Regions from separate parts of the Nocardia arthritidis genome, predicted to be linked through region 2. Evidence: riboswitches for the same ligand, from Rfam matches in the RefSeq annotation. Region 2 holds a riboswitch; each other region holds the start of a gene.
The links. A riboswitch is a leader RNA that binds a small molecule or an ion and turns the genes downstream of it on or off. The one in region 2 is predicted to bind cobalamin.

Region 1: linked by a shared signal. The riboswitch ahead of cobN (cobaltochelatase subunit CobN) and the one ahead of F5544_RS15895 (FecCD family ABC transporter permease) in region 2 are both predicted to bind cobalamin.
Region 3: linked by a shared signal. The riboswitch ahead of metE (5-methyltetrahydropteroyltriglutamate--homocysteine S-methyltransferase) and the one ahead of F5544_RS15895 (FecCD family ABC transporter permease) in region 2 are both predicted to bind cobalamin.

The regions. Positions count from the first base shown of each region.
Region 1 covers NZ_CP046172.1:5,895,417-5,901,815, forward strand. The annotation lists gene cobN (cobaltochelatase subunit CobN) at 1-3,419, opposite strand, end outside; cobalamin riboswitch at 3,453-3,574, opposite strand; gene F5544_RS26480 (nuclear transport factor 2 family protein) at 3,586-4,023, opposite strand; gene cobG (precorrin-3B synthase) at 4,324-5,523, shown strand; gene F5544_RS26490 (hypothetical protein) at 5,527-6,069, shown strand; gene ddaH (dimethylargininase) at 6,121-6,399, opposite strand, start outside.
Region 2 covers NZ_CP046172.1:3,546,139-3,552,537, reverse strand. The annotation lists gene bioB (biotin synthase BioB) at 1-773, opposite strand, end outside; gene F5544_RS15905 (TetR/AcrR family transcriptional regulator C-terminal domain-containing protein) at 908-1,492, shown strand; gene F5544_RS15900 (alpha/beta fold hydrolase) at 1,495-2,664, opposite strand; adenosylcobalamin (AdoCbl) riboswitch at 2,741-2,864, shown strand; gene F5544_RS15895 (FecCD family ABC transporter permease) at 2,881-3,912, shown strand; gene F5544_RS15890 (ABC transporter ATP-binding protein) at 3,909-4,712, shown strand; gene F5544_RS15885 (ABC transporter substrate-binding protein) at 4,709-5,722, shown strand; gene F5544_RS15880 (class I SAM-dependent methyltransferase) at 5,773-6,399, shown strand, end outside.
Region 3 covers NZ_CP046172.1:7,636,062-7,642,460, reverse strand. The annotation lists gene F5544_RS34395 (serine/threonine-protein kinase) at 1-1,150, shown strand, start outside; gene metE (5-methyltetrahydropteroyltriglutamate--homocysteine S-methyltransferase) at 1,207-3,474, opposite strand; cobalamin riboswitch at 3,613-3,851, opposite strand; gene F5544_RS34385 (polysaccharide deacetylase family protein) at 3,986-4,702, shown strand; gene F5544_RS34380 (glycosyltransferase family 2 protein) at 4,903-5,775, shown strand; gene F5544_RS34375 (pyruvate carboxylase) at 5,938-6,399, shown strand, end outside.

The DNA of each region.
Region 1 (6,399 bases), 2.3 Mb from region 2:
ACCTCGTCGAAAACGTAGCTCTCCGCGAGCTTTTCGTACATCCAGTCGGCGACGACATTCGTGGTGGCGTCGTAGCCGAACAGGTAGTCCACCGTGGCCGCCATCTCGAACGCGCCCTTGTACCCATGCCTGCGCATGGCCTCCAGCCAGCGCGGATTCACCACCCGGGCACGGAAGACCCGGGACGTCTCCTCGGAGAGGGTGCGGGTGCGCACCGCGTCCGGCCGGGTGCTGTCGCCGATGTAGGCCTGCGGATTGCGCCCCGTCAGGGCGCGCACCGTCGCCACCATGCCGCCGTGGAACTGGAAGTAGTCGTCGGAGTCGGCGATATCGTGCTCGCGGGTGTCGGTGTTCTTGGCCGCCACCGTGATTCGGCGATACGCCGAGCGCATATCGGCCGCGGCGGGCGCACCGTCCAGATCGCGGCCGTAGGCGTAGCCGCCCCAGGTGGTGTACACCTGCGCCAAATCGTCGTCGGTGCGCCAGCTCTTCGAATCGATCAGTTGCAGCAGGCCCGCGCCGTAGGTGCCCGGCTTGGAACCGAAGATGCGGGTGGTGGCGCGGCGCTCGTCGCCGTGTTCGGCCAGATCCGAGCGGGTATGGGCGCGAACGTAATTCAGCTCGTCCGGCTCGTCGAGCGCGGCGACCAGCCGGACCGCGTCGTCGAGCAGGGCGAGCACGTGCGGGAAGGCGTCACGGAAGAATCCGCTGATGCGCACCGTGACATCGATGCGCGGGCGGCCGAGTTCGGCCTGCGGGATCACCTCCAGCGTGGTCACCCGGCGGCTGGCCTCGTCCCACACCGGGCGCACGCCGAGCAGCGCGAGCACCTCGGCGATATCGTCGCCGGAGGTGCGCATGGCCGAGGTGCCCCACACCGAGAGCCCGACCGAGCGCGGGTATTCGCCGTGATCGGTCAGATAGCGCTCGACCAGCGAATCCGCCATGGCCTGCCCGGTTTCCCAGGCCAGGCGCGATGGCACCGCCTTCGGATCGACGGAGTAGAAGTTGCGTCCGGTCGGCAGCACGTTGATCAGGCCGCGCAGCGGCGAACCGCTCGGGCCGGCCGGGATGAAGCCGCCGTTCAGCGCGTGCAGCACCCGCTCGATCTCGACGCCGGTCTGCCGCAGGCGCGGCACCACTTCCGTTGCGGCGAAACGCAGTACGGCGCGCACCGGCTCGGATTCGGTGAGTCCGGCCACCGCGTCGACCGACCAGTCCGCCGCCTGCAGCGCGCCGACCAGCTCGCGCGCCCGCGCCTCGGCCGCGTCCACCCGCTCGCGGGATTCCGCGCCGGATTCGTCCAGCCCCAACGCCTCTCGCAGACCGGGCACGTTGCGCTCGCCGCCCCAGAGCTGGCGGGCCCGCAACATGGCGAGCACCAGGTCGAGTTCGCCGTCGCCGGCGGGCGCCTGGCCGAGCACGTGCAGGCCGTCGCGGATCTGCACATCCTTGATCTCGCACAGCCAGCCGTCGACGTGCAGCAGCATATCGTCGAAGGATTCCTCGTCCGGGCGCTCGGCCAGCCCCAGATCGTGGTCCATCTTCGCGGCCCGCATGAGCGTCCAGATCTGCTGGCGGATCGCGGGCAGTTTGGCCGGGTCGAGGGTGGAGATATTCGCGTGCTCGTCCAGCAACTGCTCCAAACGCGAGATGTCGCCGTAACTTTCGGCGCGCGCCATCGGCGGAATGAGATGGTCCACCAGGGTGGCGTGCGCGCGCCGCTTGGCCTGGGTGCCCTCGCCGGGATCGTTGACCAGGAACGGATAGATCAGAGGCAGCTCGCCGAGCGCGGCATCGGTGCCGCAGGCGGCGGACATGCCGAGGGTTTTACCCGGCAGCCATTCCAGATTGCCGTGCTTGCCGAGATGTACCATGGCGTCGGCGGCGAAACCCTCCGGCGCGGACAGCCAGCGGTAGGCGGCCAGGTAGTGATGGCTCGGCGGCAGATCCGGATCGTGGTAGATGGCCACCGGATTCTCGCCGAAACCGCGCGGCGGCTGCACCATCAGCACCACATTGCCGAAACGCAATGCGGCGATGACGATTTCACCCTTCGGATCGGCGGACCGGTCGACGTACAGCTCACCCGGCGGCGGACCCCATGCCTCGACGACGGCCGCCCGCAGCTCTTCGGGGAGAGTGGCGAACCACGCGGCGTATGTGTCGGCGCCGATGCGAATCGGGTTGCCCTCCAACTGTTCCGCGGTGAGCCAGTCCGGATCCTGGCCGCCCGCCGCGATCAGCGCGTGGATCAGCGCGTCGCCGTCCCGCTCGTCCAGGCCGGGGACCTCGCCCGGCGCGCCGAGATCGTAACCGGCCGACCGCATCTCGGTGAGCAACCGGATGGCGCTGGCCGGGGTGTCCAGGCCCACCGCATTGCCGATCCTGGCGTGCTTGGTCGGATAGGCCGAGAGCATGATCGCGATCCGCTTGCGCGCGTTGGGAATCCGGCGCAGCCGGGCATGGCGGACGGCGATGCCCGCCACCCGGGCGGCGCGCTCGGCGTCCGGCACGTAGGTCGACAGGCCGTCGGCGTCGAACTCCTTGAACGAGAACGGAACCGTGATGATGCGGCCGTCGAATTCCGGCACCGCCACCTGGGTGGCCACATCCAGCGGCGAGAGGCCGTCGTCGTTCGCCGCCCACTGGTCCCGACCGGTGGTCAGGCAAAGTCCTTGCAGGATGGGCACATCCAGGTCGGCGAGCGCGCCGACATCCCAGGCCTCGTCATCGCCGCCCGCCGATGCCGCGGCCGGTTTCGTACCGCCCGCGGCCAGCACCGTCACCACCAGGGCGTCGGCCCGGCGCAGCGCGGCGAGCAGCTCCGGTTCCGCGGTACGCAGCGAGGCGCAGAACAGCGGCAGCGCGCGGGCGCCCGCATCCTCGATCGCCGTGCACAGCGCGTCGACGTAGGCGGTGTTTCCCGCGAGATGCTGTGCGCGGTAATAGATCACGGCGACGGTCGGCGCGTCCGGACCGGATTCCGCCGCGGTACGCGGCAATTCGCCCCAGCTCGGCAGCTGCACCGGCGGTTCGAAGCCGTGCCCGGTGAGTAGCACCGTATCGGACAGGAAGTTGTGCAGCTCACGCAGATTCGCCGGACCGCCCGCGGCCAGATAGTTGTGCGCGTCGGCCGCGACGCCGCCCGGCACCGTCGAACATTCCATCAGCTCCGCGTCGGGCGCGATCTCGCCGCCCAGGGCGACCAGCGGAACTCCGCTGGCCCGCAACGCTTCCAGGCCCTCTTCCCAGGCGCGCTTACCACCCAGGACGCGCAGCACGACCAGCTCGGCGCCGTCCAGCAGCGCGGGCAGATCGTCGAGCAGCAGCCGGGCCGGATTGCCCCAGCGGTAGTCCGCGCCGCTGGCGCGCGCGCTGAGCAGATCGGTGTCGGACGTGGACAGCAGCAGGATCACGGTGACGGCCTTCCTCGGGTGACGCGCCCATCGGGGGTGTGCTGCTCGCCGGAGAGGGTCTGGCTGTACACAGTGGCGCGACCGCACCGGAATTGCACCGGTTTCCTCGTCAGCCGCCGAGCATGGGCAGCCTACCCGCCGCCGCGCCCGACACCGGTATCCGGTGCTACGTGAGGTCCGCGTTACCCTCGATCGCCTTCAGCAGATAGTGGAATTTGCTCACCCGCCAACCGTCGCCACCCCGCTCGACGGCGAGGTCGTAGCTGCCGATGAAGGTGCGGGTCTTACCGTGCACCGCGTCGTTCTTCACATGCACCGCAATGGAATCCGCGTGCACCTTCGCGGTATCGCCGCGCAACTCGATCAGATGGTTTCCGGACTGATGCTGCAGCGCGTCCAGATCGCCGAGGCCGGTCCGCCAGTCGCCGACGATATCGGCGGCATCGCGCACCGCCGCCGCCCCGCCGAATCCCCCGTCGAAATCCACCTTCTCGGTGAATACGCCGAGCAGGTCGTCCCAGCGCTTCTGATCGCAGTACACGAACATCTTCGTAATCGTTTCGATGATCGCGAGCCGGTCCGCGACATCAGAGATCTCACTCATTCCGGTGACATTAGCGAGCGGATTCGCCGGTCCGCGACCGAGTTTCCCAGGCATCGCGCCGCCGCGGCCGGACGGCGAACATGCTGACCGCGCGATCAGGCGTACCTCCGCCCCGGCCGTGCACGGGCTTCAGGCGGCTATGCCAACAGCGCCATCAGGCATACCGCCGCATTCGCTCCGGCCGTGCGTGGGCTGCGGACGGCCACGCCGACCGCGCGATTAGGCGTACCTCCGCATTCGCTCCGGCCATGCGCAGGCTGTGGACGGCTTCGCCGACAGCGACATTAGGCTGGTTTCGTTATGACTCGTACCTCCTCCGATTCGTGTCCCGGCGTGCTGCGGCTGCACGATGCGGCCGACGGGCCGCTGGCGCGGATCCGGCTGCCCGGTGGCCGGTTGGCGCCCGCACAGCTACAGGCGCTGGCCGAGGCCGCGCGGGATCTCGCGGACGGCGCCATCGAGCTGACCTCGCGCGGCAATATCCAGCTGCGCCGGGTGCGGGACGCGGGCGAGTTGACGACGCGACTGGAGGCGGCCGGACTGCTACCGAGCCGGACGCACGAGCGGGTGCGCAATATCGTCGCGTCGCCGCTCTCGGGCCGGGTCGGCGGATGGACCGACGTGCACGGGCTGGCGAGCTCGCTCGATGCCGGGCTGCGGGCGCGGCCGCGGCTCGCGGACTTGCCGGGGCGGGTGCTGTTCACCCTGGACGACGGGCGCGGAGATATCAGCGGGCTCGGCGGGGATATCGGCGTACACGCCACCGGTGCGGACGAATTCGCGGTACTGCTGGCCGGCCGGGATTCCGGTATCCGGGTCTCGGCGGCCGACGCGGTCGAGGTCATGCTCGCGGCCGCGGACGGCTTCCTGGACGTGAGCTCCGGGCAGTGGCGGCTGCACGAGGTCGACGGCGGCGCGGACCGGATCGTGGACCGGCTCGGGCTGGCGCCGGTGCCGCAGCGGCTGGAATTCGGCGCCGCGCACGATATTCCGATCGGCTGGCTGGAACAGGACAACGGCTTGGTCGCACTGGGCGCGGGCGTCCGGCTCGGTTCGCTGCCGGCCCGGGTCGCCGAATTCCTCGCCGCCGTGGAACGCCCACTGTTCGTAACCCCTTGGCGCAGCCTGGTTCTCGCCGATCTCGAGGAGTCGCCCGCCGAGCAGGTCGTCCGGGTGCTCGCCCCGATGGGACTGATCTTCGACGCGAATTCGCCCTGGCTGCTGGTGAGCGCCTGCGCCGGACAACCGGGTTGCGCGAAATCGCGGACCGATGTGCGGGCCGACGCCGCCGCGGCCGTCGAATCCGGACGGGTGCTGCCGCTGAGTGAAAAGCACACGGCCGCAGGCGTGTTCACGGCCGAAGAGGTGGAAGTGGCCGGGCGCCAGCACTGGTCGGGCTGTGAACGCCGGTGCGGGCGCCCGCGCGGCACGGTGACCGATGTGGTCGCCACCGAGACCGGCTATCGGGTAGACGGAGGATCCGCGCGAGAAGGGGTGTGACGCATGATGATCGGACTCGGCGATGACGAGATCGCGGCGATGTCCCCCGAGGAGCGCCGGGAGCTGATCCGGCGGCTGCAAACACCGCATGTGCTGCCGCGACCCTCGGTCGTCCGGCTGCACCGCCGCATTCGGCTCACCCTGATGACGGGCGGCACGATCGCGCTGATCCCGTGGATCACCTACCTCGGATTCACCCTCCCCGACGACTACACCGCCCGGAACTGGACACTCACCTGGGTGGGCTTCGACATCCTGCTCGTCATCATGATGGCGACGACGGCGTTCCTCGGCTGGCAGCGCAGACCACTCGTGCTGCTCCCCGCCTTCGGCACCGGCATGCTGCTGCTCGTCGACGCCTGGTTCGACATCACGACCGCCGATTCCCGCGATGTCTGGGTATCGCTGGCCATCGCGTTCGGCGCGGAACTCCCGCTCGCGCTGCTGCAGATCGGCGGTGCGCTGCTGCTGTTCAAATTCCTCGCCAAATCGCATCCGCTGGCCCGTCCGGAGGTCAGCGCGTGGCGGGTGAAACTGCCGCTCTGACAACGGGCCGCGCACCGGACGAATCCGATGCGCGGCCCGCCGATCGAGAAGTCAGTGCACCTCCAGCGTGCAGCACTTGACGCCGCCGCCCGCCTTCAGCAGTTCCGAAAGGTCCATCCCGATCGGGTTGAAACCCCTGGCGCTCAGCGCCGCGGCCAGATCGGTCGCCCGGCGGCTGAGGAAGACGTTGTACCCGTCGGAGACGCCGTTGAGCCCGAGCACCTCGGCATCGGCGTCGGTGGCCAGCACCGCGTCGGGGAACAGCCCGGCGAGCACGTCCTGACTGTCGGCGCTGAAAGCCGCCGGGTAGTAGGCGATTTCGTCCTCGCC
Region 2 (6,399 bases):
GCGGGCAGCACCTCCAAATCGCCGAAGGGGGTGCCCGGCCGCGGGTTCAGGAAGTTCAGCGGCACCTCGTCGGGCGCCAATTCGGCCAGCTGCGAAGCGAATTCGGCCCGCTGCTCCAGGCTCTCGCCCATGCCGAGGATGCCGCCGCAGCACACCTCCATACCGGCCTCGCGCACCATGCGCAGGGTGTCCCAGCGCTCCTCCCAGGTGTGCGTGGTGACCACATTCGGGAAATGCGATTTCGCGGTTTCCAGGTTGTGGTTGTAGCGGTGCACGCCCATCGCGGCGAGTTGGTCGACCTGTTCCTGGGTGAGCATGCCGAGCGAGCAGGCGACCTGAATGTCGACCTCGTTGCGAATCGCCTCGACGCCCGCCGCGACCTGAGCCATCAGCCGCTCGTCCGGCCCGCGCACGGCGGCGACGATGCAGAATTCGGTGGCGCCGGTCTTGGCGGTCTGCTTGGCCGCCTCCACCAGACTCGGGATATCGAGCCAGGCCGCGCGCACCGGGGACTGGAACAACCCGGACTGCGAGCAGAAGTGGCAGTCCTCCGGGCAGCCGCCGGTCTTGAGGCTGATGATGCCCTCGACCTCGACCTCGGGACCGCACCACTTCATGCGCACCTCGTGCGCCAACGCCAGCAGATCCGCCAGCCGGTCGTCGGTGAGCCGGAGCACCTCGAGGGTCTGCTCCATGGTCAATCCGACGCCCTGCTCTAGCACCTGCTCGCGGGCGACCGCCAGAATGTCGGTGTGGACGGGTGCCTGGGTCACTGCGCGAATCCCTTCTGGGCCGTTTCATTCAACAGCGCTGCCGTGAAACTTGAACAGCGTTCAGGCTAGGGTAGCGTCCACAGTGAGTCAAAACACGATCGCGCACGCGGCGATCAGGGAGCGGAGGAGTTCGGGTGCAGCTGCACAGGGCCGACGTCGTCGACGGCGCCATCGCCATCCTCGACCAGTACGGGCTCGCCGATCTGACCATGCGCAGGCTCGCCGGATCGCTCCAGGTGCAGCCGGGGGCGCTGTATTGGCATTTCCCGAATAAACAGGCGCTGCTCGGCGCGGTGGCCGACAAGATACTCGCGCCGATGGAGGATCCGGTCACCGCGACCGAATGGTCCGGCCAGATCGGCGAACTCGCACATCGGCTGCGCGGCTGCCTGCTCGCCTACCGCGACGGCGCCGAACTGGTCTCGGCCACCTACGCCTCCAGGCTGACCACGAGCAAGGGCCGAGAACGCTTGGTGGGCGCGGCGATTCGCGCCGGAATGCCGCGCCACGAGGCGGAGCTGGCCGGATTCACGGTGCTGTACTACGTGCTCGGCCAGACGGTCGACGAGCAGTCGCGGATGCAGATGGACTCCGCGGGCGCCCTCACCGAGGATGCCTCGCCGCTGTACGAAACACCCGATGCCACCGCACGTTTCGATTTCGGGTTGCAGCTGTTCATCGCCGGTGTGCGGCATCTGCTCGGCGAGCGGGTGCGCTGAATTCAGTGCGGTCCGGCCGCGTTGCCGCTCGCGTTCCGCATTTGCAGCTGATACCGCTGGACGAACGGCAGGATCTGATTCTCGATGATGTCGTTGTACTCCACCGGACGCGAGATCGGGTTGGCGTGACCCCCGGTCCTGGTGAATGCCACGAGCAGGGTGCCGTTCACCCCGCCGGAGATATCGATCAGCACCCGGTGTGAGTATTCGTCGTCCACCACCATATCCCGGTCCGGATCCCGCGGGCGGATGAAAATGATTGCGGGGCGCGGCTTTCCGTCCAGCGGGCGGGCGAGCGAGCGCAGGTCGTCCGCCGCGCCGCCCGCCACGATGGCGGCGAACTGGGCCTCGATCAGGCCGTTGCTCGCCACGTCGCGGGACAGGATCTTATCCCGCAGTATCTCCACCTCGACATCGCGCAGCGCGCGAAACCCGATGTCGGGCAAGCCTTCCGGGCTCACGCCCAGGAAACGGTCGCGGCGCGCATAGGTTTCCGCGAGTATCCGCAGCAGCCGGCTCTCCCGCGCGCCGGGCAGCCAACCCGCCCAGCGCACCAGATCCTCTCCCGCGCTGCGACTCTCCGGGCGCACCGCGTTCAGGTCCACCGGCGTGCAGTCCAGCATGACGCCGACCAGCCTGCGATCGCTCTCGTTGCGGATGTGCTTGGCCACCTCCAGCGCGATCACCCCACCCATGCTGTGGCCCATCAGCACAATGTTTTTCAGCGCCGCCTGCTCGGCGGCACGGACGATCAGGTCGGCGATGACCTTGGTGTCGATACCTTGATTGTCGTAGCGGATCGCCCACACCATCCCGATCTGGTCGAGTGCGGGCAGGGCCGCGGCCGTACTGGTGGCGTCGAGATTTCCGAGCCCGACCATATCGACGACGACCGTATCCCAGTTCTTCGGATCGGCGGGCGTGTTGACGGCGATGATGGACGGCCGGGTGCGGGCCAGGCGTTCCCGCTCCGGGTTGACGTCGGCGGTCCAGTAGTAGCCGACCACGATGAGCACGGCCAGCATCAGCGCGGCAACCCGCAGTAGTGCCAGTCGGGTGCGGCGCAACCGGTGCCAATCGTGTCCGATGCGGGTTTCCCGCAGGCGGGCCCGGCGACGCGCGTCATCCCAATCGCTGACGGTGGACGGGTGCCGCTCGTCCATCGGCAACATGTCTTCAGGGTATGGATGGGTCGGAGAGCTCGCCAAAAGCCCCCGGTGTGTCGCGGAAATCCAACCGGCCGGTAGAGTTCGGGCGTCATTATCGGCGGGTGCGGGAATCCGGTTCGAATCCGGAACGGTCGCGCCACTGTGATCGCCCACGGGCGAAAGTCAGACCTCCCCCGCCGAAACGAACTCGAAAGGCCGCGATTTGCCTGTGGAGCCGCGATGATCCGCGTCCGGACATCGATCGCCCTGACCGTGCTGGCGCTGCTGCTGATCGCCGCGATGGTGGCCGCCACCGGATTCGGCGCCGAAACCCTGCCCGTCCGATCCGTCGTCGACGTGCTCGCGCATCGGTTGACCGGCCGCACACCCGCCGATCCCGGACTGGACACCATCGTGTGGCAGCTGCGGGTGCCGCGCACCGTGCTCGCGGCGATCGTCGGCGCGGGTCTGGCACTGGCCGGTGCGGCCATGCAGACACTGGTGCGCAATCCGCTGGCCGATCCGTATCTGCTCGGGGTGTCCTCCGGCGCCGGCGTCGGTGCGGCGGCGGTGATCACCACCGGCTTGTTCGCGAGCGCTGAGGTGTGGGCGCTGTCCGGCGGCGCGCTGGTGGGGGCGTTCGCGGCGGCGGCGCTGGTATTCCTGATCGCCGTCGCGCAGGGCGGTTTGACGCCGCTGCGGCTGGTGCTCACCGGCACCGTCCTCGGCTCGGCCTTCGCGGCGTTCAGCAGCTATCTGATTTTCCGCAGCGCCGATCCGGCCGCCGCGCAATCGGTGCTGTTCTGGCTGCTCGGCAGCCTGTCGGGCGCGGACTGGACGCGGATCGCGCTGCCGCTCGGCGTTGTCGCGGTGAGCGCGGCGACGCTGTGCCTGGCCGGTGGCTGGCTCGACGCGCTGCATCTCGGCGCGGATACCGCTGCGGCGGTGGGGGTTCCGGTGCGTGAGCTGCGGATCGGACTGTTCGGGCTGCTCGCGGTGCTGGTCGGCGTGCTCGTCGCGGTGTCGGGTGGCATCGGGTTCGTGGGGTTGGTGGTGCCGCACGCCACCCGGCTGCTGGTCGGGCCGCGACACCGGAGCCTGCTGCCGGTCTGCGCGCTCTGCGGCGCGTTGTTCCTCGTGATCGCCGATGCCGCCGCCCGAATCCTGGTGCGGCCGACCGAGATTCCGGTGGGCGTGCTGACCGGGTTGATCGGTGCGCCCGCGTTCCTGGTGCTGCTGGGACGGCGGCAGTACCGGTTCGGCGCGGCATGATCTCCAGTGCCGCACCGGAACCGGCCGAGATCACGGTGGATGGACTGGCCTGCGCGGCCGGGCGGCGAACCGTGCTGTCCGGGGTGTCGTTCACGATTCGGCCCGGTGAGACGATCGGCATCGTCGGCCCCAACGGCACCGGCAAATCGACGTTGCTACACGTCCTGGCGGGCGTGCGGAAACCGGCGCTCGGCCGAGTGCTGGTGAACGGTCAAGTGCTGCACGACCTTTCGGGCAGACAGCGGGCACGCACCGTCGCACTCGTCGCGCAGGACGAGCAGCCGCCGACGGACCTGCTCGCGGGTGAGGTCGTCGCGCTCGGCCGCACACCGTATCTGCCGCCGTGGGGCGCGGGGTCGCGGCGCGAGCGCGCGATGGTGGCCGAGGCGCTGGCGGCGGTCGATCTCGCCGGCTTCGCCGACCGGCCGGTGCACCGGCTCTCCGGCGGTGAGCGGCAGCGGGTGTTGTTGGCGCGGGCCCTGATTCAGGAAACGCCGGTGCTGCTGCTGGACGAGCCGACCAACCACCTGGACATCACGCACCGGTTGGAACTGCTCGCCGCGGCCCGCGACCTCGACCGCACCGTCGTCATGGCGCTGCACGAGCTGGCGCTGGCCGACCGGTACTGCGACCGGATCCTGGTGCTGCACAATGGCGCCGCCCATCCGCTCGCCCCACCCGAGACGGCGCTGCGACCGGAGGTGCTCGACACCGTCTTCGGAGTGCGCGCACTGCGCGTGCCCGAACCGGATACCGGCGCAAGCCATCTCATCATCACGGCACGGGAGGCCAGATCATGAAACGCATACCCGTACTGCTCGCCATCGCGCTGATCCTGACCGCATGCGGCGGGCAATCGACCGCGGCAGGCACGCTGACCGTTCGCAATTGCGATGCGGAACAACGCTTTCCGGTCGCCAAACGGATGTTCGTCAACGACGGCAACCTGATCTCGATGACGCTCGCACTGGGCGCGACCGATTCCGTGGCGGCGGTGTCGAGCCTGCAACGCGATGCGGAAACCCTGCGCAGGCACTACGGTCCCGCCGTCGACGCGTTGAAATCCGTTGCCCCCGGGTATCCGTCGCTGGAGACCGTGCTTGCCCAGCGGCCGGATGTCATGGTCGCGGGCTGGAGCTACGGATACGACGAGGCCAAGAACCTGACCCCGGACACATTGCGCAAGCAGGGAATCGCCGCCTACGTACTTACCGAGAGCTGCCGTCAGCACCCCGGTGAGCGCCAGCGCGGGCTGGTCGAGCCGTGGACCGCGCTGCGCACCGACCTGACCAACCTCGGCGCGATCACCGGCCGCGCCGAACGCGCCAGCGAACTCACCGCCGACCTCGATCGCAGGCTGGCCGCGCTGCGCGCCGCGCCGCAGGCCGAGCGCCGCCCGAACATCTTCCTGTTCGACAGCGCGAGCGATTCGATCATGTCCAGTGGCGATTACGGTGCGCCACAGGCGATCCTGGAGGCCGCGGGCGGGCGCAACGTGCTCGCCGACGTGCCGGACACCTGGGTGAAGACATCCTGGGAACGGCTTGCCGCGGCCGATCCCGACGCCATCATGTTCGTCGACTACCCACCCCAGTCCTTCGCCGAGAAGGTCGCACTGCTGCGCGCCAAACCGGGTATCAACCGACTGCGCGCGGTAACCGAGAACCGCTTCCTCAACCTCCCCTACGCCATGTGGACCAGCGGCCCACTCAATATCGACGCCGCCGAACAGATCCGCAAACAACTCGAACACTGGAATCTGGTGCCGCCCTCCACCATCGAACCCCGCGCCGACGACGTCATCCGCTGACGGTGCTCCGATTCCGCCCGCCACCGTCGAATCGGCGCAAAGATGGTGGGGTGCCGCCCGATTCCCGCCGCCTGCTCGACGATGCCGCGCTCGAACGATCATCGGTCGTCGCGAACAACGCGATGAACCGCGGCCGCGGGCTGTCCGGACCGAACAGCTACGCCAAGGAACTCGGCTTCGACCCTTATCAGCGGCTCGTCGAAACCAATTGCGCCGCACCGGCTTCCACAGTGACCTGGATCGACGTGTGCTGCGGATCCGGGCGGGCACTACTGACGGCCGAGGAGCGCTTCGCGAGTGAACTGCCCGACGCCGACGTGCGGTTGCTCGGAGTCGATCTCGTCGACTACTACCTGGCCCCGCCGCGCACGTCCCGGCTTCGCTTCAGCACGACCCCAGCCACGACCTGGCACCCGGACGGGCCCGCCGACCTGGTCACCTGCGTACACGGATTGCATTACATCGGCGACAAACTCGCACTGCTCGCAGCCATGGTGAGTTGGCTTGCCCCACATGGCACTTTCACCGCCGATTTCGACCCGGACACCATCCGGCACGCGGACGGTTCCTCGGCGGCCAGCCGGGTACTGGCCGTACTGCGTGCGGCAGATCTGACGTATGACCGCCGCCGCCACCGCATTTCGAGCCGCGGCCCGCGATCCATACGCTTCCCGGCC
Region 3 (6,399 bases), 4.1 Mb from region 2:
ACTCGATCACCCGAATATCGTTCCCGTATACGACCGTAGCGCCGCCGACGATCCCGCGCTGTGGTTGGCGATGCGCTATATCGACGGCGGTGATGTCGCCGGATTGCTGAGCGCGCATCCGGACGGGCTCGCGCCGGAGCGAGCCCTGCGGCTACTCGAAGATGCCGCGCACGCACTGGATTACGCGCATGCGCAGGGTGTGTTGCACCGGGATGTGAAACCGGCCAATCTGCTCGTCGAGCACGATCGGCGCGGCGGCGAGCGCGCGGTGCTCACCGATTTCGGGATCGCGCGCACCCTCGACGACACCGTCACGCTGTCCGGTATCGCCGCGACCTTCGCCTATGTCGCGCCGGAACGATTCACCGACGCGCCCGCCGATCATCGCGCCGACGTTTATTCCCTGGGCTGCACACTATTTCAGCTGCTGACCGGGCGGCAGCCGTTCCCGCGCAAGGAACAGGCGGCCGTGATCGCCGCGCATTTGAGCGCTCCACCGCCCGCGCCGAGCGAGTCACGTCCCGAACTCCCGGCCGAATTGGACGCCGTACTCGCCACCGCACTGGCGAAATCGCCGGAGGACCGATACGCCAGCTGCACCGCGTTCGCCGAGGCCGCGGCGAACGCGCTGCGACCCGCCGCGGTCACCGTGCGTGCGGAACCGCCACGGCCGGTTCTGGTTTCGGGTAATGCGGTGCCGGATCAGGCGGTGATCCCGACCGTCATCCGCGCCGTGGCGCCCGCGCCGCCGATACCGTTCAAGCAGCCGCGGTGGGTGGAGCCGGTGACCCGCGGCAAACCTCGGCGCATGCGATTCGTGGTGGCGTCGGGACTGTTGCTGGCCGGGGTCGGTGTCGCGGTGGGTGCGGCGTTCGTGATGCGCGACGACGGTGGATCATCCAACCCAGGGACAACGTCCAAGGTTGTGCCGCAACCGGTTACGACGACCACCACGTCGAGTGCGCCGACGACCTCACAGCCGCCGCCCGCGCCGCCGACCGAAGCCCCCAACCCGGCGGACATTCCGCCGATCACCACCGCCCCACCGCAACCGCCACCGCGGCGCAGCACCACCGTGCCGCAGCAGGCCCCCGCCCCGCAGCCCGGGCCGGTGGTTCCGCAGACGCGCTCGTACCAGTGGCCGGAGTGACCTTTCCGGAGTCCAGTGGATCCCGCTCCGCGCGAGCGAAGCGGGATCCACATCGGCTAGCGCACCGCTTGGGCGGCGGCCACCATATTGCGCAGCGCCAACTCCACCTCGGCCGGGCCGCGGGTCTTCAGGCCGCAGTCGGGATTCACCCAAAGTCGTTCGGCGGGAATGACTTTCAGTGCGGTCCGCAGTGAGGCGGTGATCTCCTCGACGCTGGGCACCCTCGGCGAGTGGATATCGTAGACACCGGGCCCGACGCCGAGGTCGAATCCGGCGGACCGGAGATCCTCGACTATCTCCATCCGCGACCGGGCCGCCTCGATGGAGGTGACGTCGGCGTCGAGTCCGGCGATCGCGTCGATGACCTCACCGAATTCCGAATAGCAGAGGTGCGTGTGGATTTGGGTGCTGTCGGCGACACCGGCGGTGGCCAACCGGAACGCCCCGACCGACCACTCCAGGTAGGCGGGTTGGTCGGCGGCACGCAGCGGCAGCGTCTCCCGCAGGGCGGGCTCGTCCACCTGGACGATGCGGATGCCCGCCGCCTCCAGATCCACCGTCTCGTCCCGAATGGCAAGGGCCACTTGACGTGCCGAATCGGCGAGCGGCTGATCGTCGCGCACGAACGACCACGCGAGAATGGTCACCGGGCCGGTGAGCATGCCCTTGACCGGCTTGTCGGTGAGCGACTGCGCGTAGGTGATCCAGTCGACGGTCATCGGATCGCGCCGCGCCACATCGCCGTACAGGATCGGCGGCCGAACGCACCTGGTGCCGTAGGACTGCACCCAGCCGTTCTCGGTGGCGGCGAATCCGTCGAGCTGTTCGGCGAAGTACTGCACCATGTCGTTGCGTTCCGGTTCGCCGTGCACGAGCACGTCGAGGCCCAATTTCTCCTGTAGCGCAACGACATCGGCGATCTCGGCGCGCATCCGGCGCTGGTATTCGGCCTGATCGATCTCGCCCTTGCGCAGCGCGGCCCGAGCCAGCCGGATGGCCGAGGTCTGCGGATACGATCCGATCGTCGTGGTCGGCAGCGCGGGCAATCGCAGTCGCTCGGACTGCAATTCGCGCCGCTGCTCGGCGGGGGCGCGCCGCGTGGCGTCCGGGCCGAGCGCGGCCAACCTGGCCCGCACCGCCGGATCGTGCAGGCGCGGGTCGGCCCGCCGCGCGGCCAAAGCCGCACGCGTCGCGACCAATTGATCCTCGATGGCATCGGCGCCCTGGTGCAGACCGGTCGCCAGCGTCCGGACCTCGGTCACCTTCTCCGCGCCGAACGACAGCCAGGAACGCAGCCCTTCGTCGAGTCCGGTCTCGGCGGCCAGCCCGTACGGCACGTGCAGCAGCGAGCACGAGGTCGAAACCGCGACGGCGCCCGTGGATCCCGCGAGGTCCCGCAGCGTTTCCAGCGCACGGTCCAGATCGGTGCGCCACACATTGCGCCCGTCGATCACACCGGCCACCAGCAGTTTGTCACGCAGCACCGACACTTCGGGAACCGTTGTGCCGGAGACGAAGTCGAGCGCGACGCCATCGATTCCGGTCTCGGCCAAGGCGGGCAGCGCCGCGCCCGGCCGCCCGAAGTAGGTGGCCACCAGGATGGCCGGGCGCTGCTCGACCGCGGCCAATTCGGTGTAAGTGAGCCGCACCAGGGCGATTTCGTCCTCGGTCAGGTCGGTGACCAGCACCGGCTCGTCGATCTGCACCCATTCGGCGCCCGCCGCGGCCAACTGAACGAGCAACTCCCGGTACAGGCGCACCAATTCCGGCAGCCGATCGAGCGTGCGTTCCCCGGCGGATTTGGCCAGCTTCAGGAAGGTGATCGGACCGATCACCACCGGCCGGGCGGCGACGCCGACTTCCCTCGCCTCGGCAAGTTGTGCGAGCAGCTGCTCCGGATTCAGCGAAAACGTTGTGCCCGAATCGATTTCGGGAACGAGATAGTGGTAGTTGGTATCGAACCACTTGGTCATCTCCAGCGGTTCGATGGTGTCGGTGCCGCGCGCGGCGGCGAAATACCGGTCGAGTGGATCGGCGATCGAGGCCACCCGCGCGGGCAGCGCACCGAGCAGCACGGCGGTGTCGAGCATCTGGTCGTAGTAGGAGAAGGTGCCGACCGGCACCGAATCGAGCCCGGCGGAACGCAATTCGGACAACTGGGCGCGCCGCAGCTCACGGGCGACGGCGTGCAGTTGTTCTGCGTCGATGCGACCTGCCCAGTAGGACTCGGTGGCGCGCTTGAGTTCCCGTCGCGGCCCCACCCGCGGGAGACCGAGAACCGTTGCGGTGAACGGCGTATGTGAAACAGTCACGTTGTGCTCCATTGTGTTGGACCTGAACCAACGCCCAATCGGCAAGCGGGACCAGCGATCTGCCGAACAGGAGCCCTGAACCGGGAACACATCCGGCGAAACGCTGCGGACCCGCGCGCCCTCTCCACGAGGCGGTGGCCACCGGATACGGCGTACCCGGTACAACCGGCAGGTCTTCGGACTCGCGGGCACCGGCCGAATCGGCCGATCCGGCAGACCGCCGGAAGGTCCTACTGGCCGTCGCTTCCCAGGCCGATGAGCCCAGTGCGTGATGACGGCGGTCGTTCCCGCTCACCGCTGCGGGGACAGTCCCGGATTCCCACCGGGTTCCCTCTTGCCCGTACGCCCAAGGGAGCGTTCGGGTTTCGACACCGGTACGCGACGTAGGGGCTCCATCTCGCCTGCGCCCGGTGAACCAGCTGCGTCATCCAGCATATGTCCAACTACATAGTTGTCATCAAATCGGGTCGGACCTTCCTTAAGTTGGTCATGAATCACACGCTTATTCGCCTAGCATGGGCGCGTGTTGAAATCTGTGGTTGGCCGCGCACTCGCACCACTTGCGGCCGGGGTGGGGTCTGTTCAATTGGTGCGAGCCGATCGCCCCACCGTGGTGCTCACCTACGATGACGGGCCCGAGCCCGGCAGCACCGAGCCGGTGCTGGCCGCGCTGGCCGACGCCGGTGTGACGGCGACCTTCTTCGTCCTGGTCCGGCGTGCCATGGAGCAGCGCGCGCTGTTGAACGATGTGCTGGCGGCGGGCCACGAGATCGGCCTACACGGCTACGACCACATCCGGCTGACCACCCTGCCCGCCACCCAGGTGTACCGGCGGACCAGGGATGCCCGGCGGCAGCTGGAGGATTTGTGTGGCAGACCGGTCCGCTGGTTCCGGCCGCCGTACGGCGCGCAGGTCGCGAGCACGTGGACCGCGATTCGCGCCGCGGGCCTGACCCCGGTGGTGTGGAGCCGGTTCGCGGGCGACTGGGTCGACGAGGATGTCCAGAAGCTGGCCGGGCAGGCGCTGGAGGGCATCGGCGACGGCGATGTGCTGCTGCTGCACGACGGGTTCGCCAATGCCGCGGACGGCGCGGACGACGGTCCGGCGCCCACCTTCGATCGGGGTGCGCTCTCGCGCCTGGTATTGGACGGTCTGGCCGAGCGCGGTCTGGCCGCCGCCTCGTTGGGCGATGCGCTCGCGCACGGCAGTTCGGTTCGTAACATCTGGCTGGTTCGCTGAGATAGTTTCAGCGCCAGCAGCTTTCACATCTTCTCCGTTGCCCGCCGTGCGCTCCGGCGATGCGTTCGGCGGCCCGGTAATGGTGGATGATGTGAGAATCGTCACCAACGTTTGGATTCCCGTATGCTGACCTATGCATTAAATTCTGCTGAGTCTGTGGGGGAGTGCCTTCCCGCTTGTAGCTTGGATGTGGGGTAACCGTGGTCGCACGATCGGTTTCGATCGTCATTCCCGTTTTCATTTCGGATGCCGAGGGTCTGGGTTTCCTCGATGTTCAACTCGGTGCAATAGCCGAGCAAGACTACGTTGGCCCGCTCGAGGTAGTCGTGGCGGACAATGGATCGCCGACTTTTGTGCGTCGACACATACTCGAGCATCCGCTACGGGAAAAACTCGACCTGAAATGGGTCGACGCGTCGGCGCACAAGGGCGCCGCCTTTGCTCGAAATATTGGTGCAGACCACGCCGAGGGCGAGATACTTCTTTTCTGCGATCACGACGACAAGGCGTATCCGAATTGGGCGAGGCGGCTCGTCGAATTCCTGGAAGAGGGCTACGACCTGGTCTGCTCGGCCGTAGAGGGCAAATCGCTCAATGCGGATAATCCGCGCGGCGTCGCCGATGTGCCCGCGCCGGACAAATTCCAACCGGCCGGTGTCTTCGCCCCGATCATCATTGCCGGAAGCACCGCATGCCGCGCCGAGGTCTATCGCAAACTGGGCGGCATGGATGTGACTTATCCGGCCAATGAGGATGTCGAATTCGGCTGGCGCGTGCACAATGCCGGATATCGCACCGGATTCCTGCCCGAGGCATTGCTGGCCTATCGCTATCGGCCCGGATTCAAACCGGGCTACCGGCAGGGACGCAGCCGGGGCATCGGGCTCGCCCGGTTGAACGCCGAATATCCGGGTAACGGTATGCCGGAAATCAGGCTGCCGGAATTACTGGTGCGTATTTGCGGACTCGCGGTGGCCCGCGGGCTGGTGAGCGAGGAGCGCGGGCTGCTGCTCGGCATCGCGGTGGGTCAGTTGCGCGGCGGTGCGAGGTATCACACCCTGCGCTGGCTGTGACTCGGTTTGCCGGAATTCGGTAGCCGACAGATGTCCATCGGCGCGTCGTATGTGACGCGCCGATGAACACAACTTCGCAAGGCTGCCAAGCCATCTTGTGAAGAACCATGCGAAGCGCCATTCCCCATCTGTGCGTGTGTTGGGGGCAGGTACCTTAGGCCAATGTTCTCCAAAGTCTTGGTTGCCAATCGCGGTGAGATCGCCATCCGTGCCTTCCGTGCCGCCTACGAGCTCGGCATCGGGACCGTCGCCGTCTTTCCGTACGAGGACCGCAATTCGGTCCACCGGTTGAAGGCGGCCGAGTCCTACCAGATCGGTGAACAGGGGCACCCGGTTCGCGCCTACCTGTCGATCGACGCGATCATCGACGCGGCCAAGTCCGCGGGCGCCGACGCCATCTATCCGGGATACGGCTTCCTGTCCGAGAATCCGGACCTCGCCGCGGCGTGCGCCCGCGAGGGCATCACCTTCATCGGCCCATCGGCGGAGGTGCTGGAGCTGGCGGGTAACAAGGCCCGCGCGGTCGCGGCGGCGCGGGCGGCCGGACTGCCGGTGCTGCGGTCCAGCGCGCCGTCGGCGGATGTCGAAGAACTGCTCGCGGCGTCACGGGAGCTGGAGTACCCG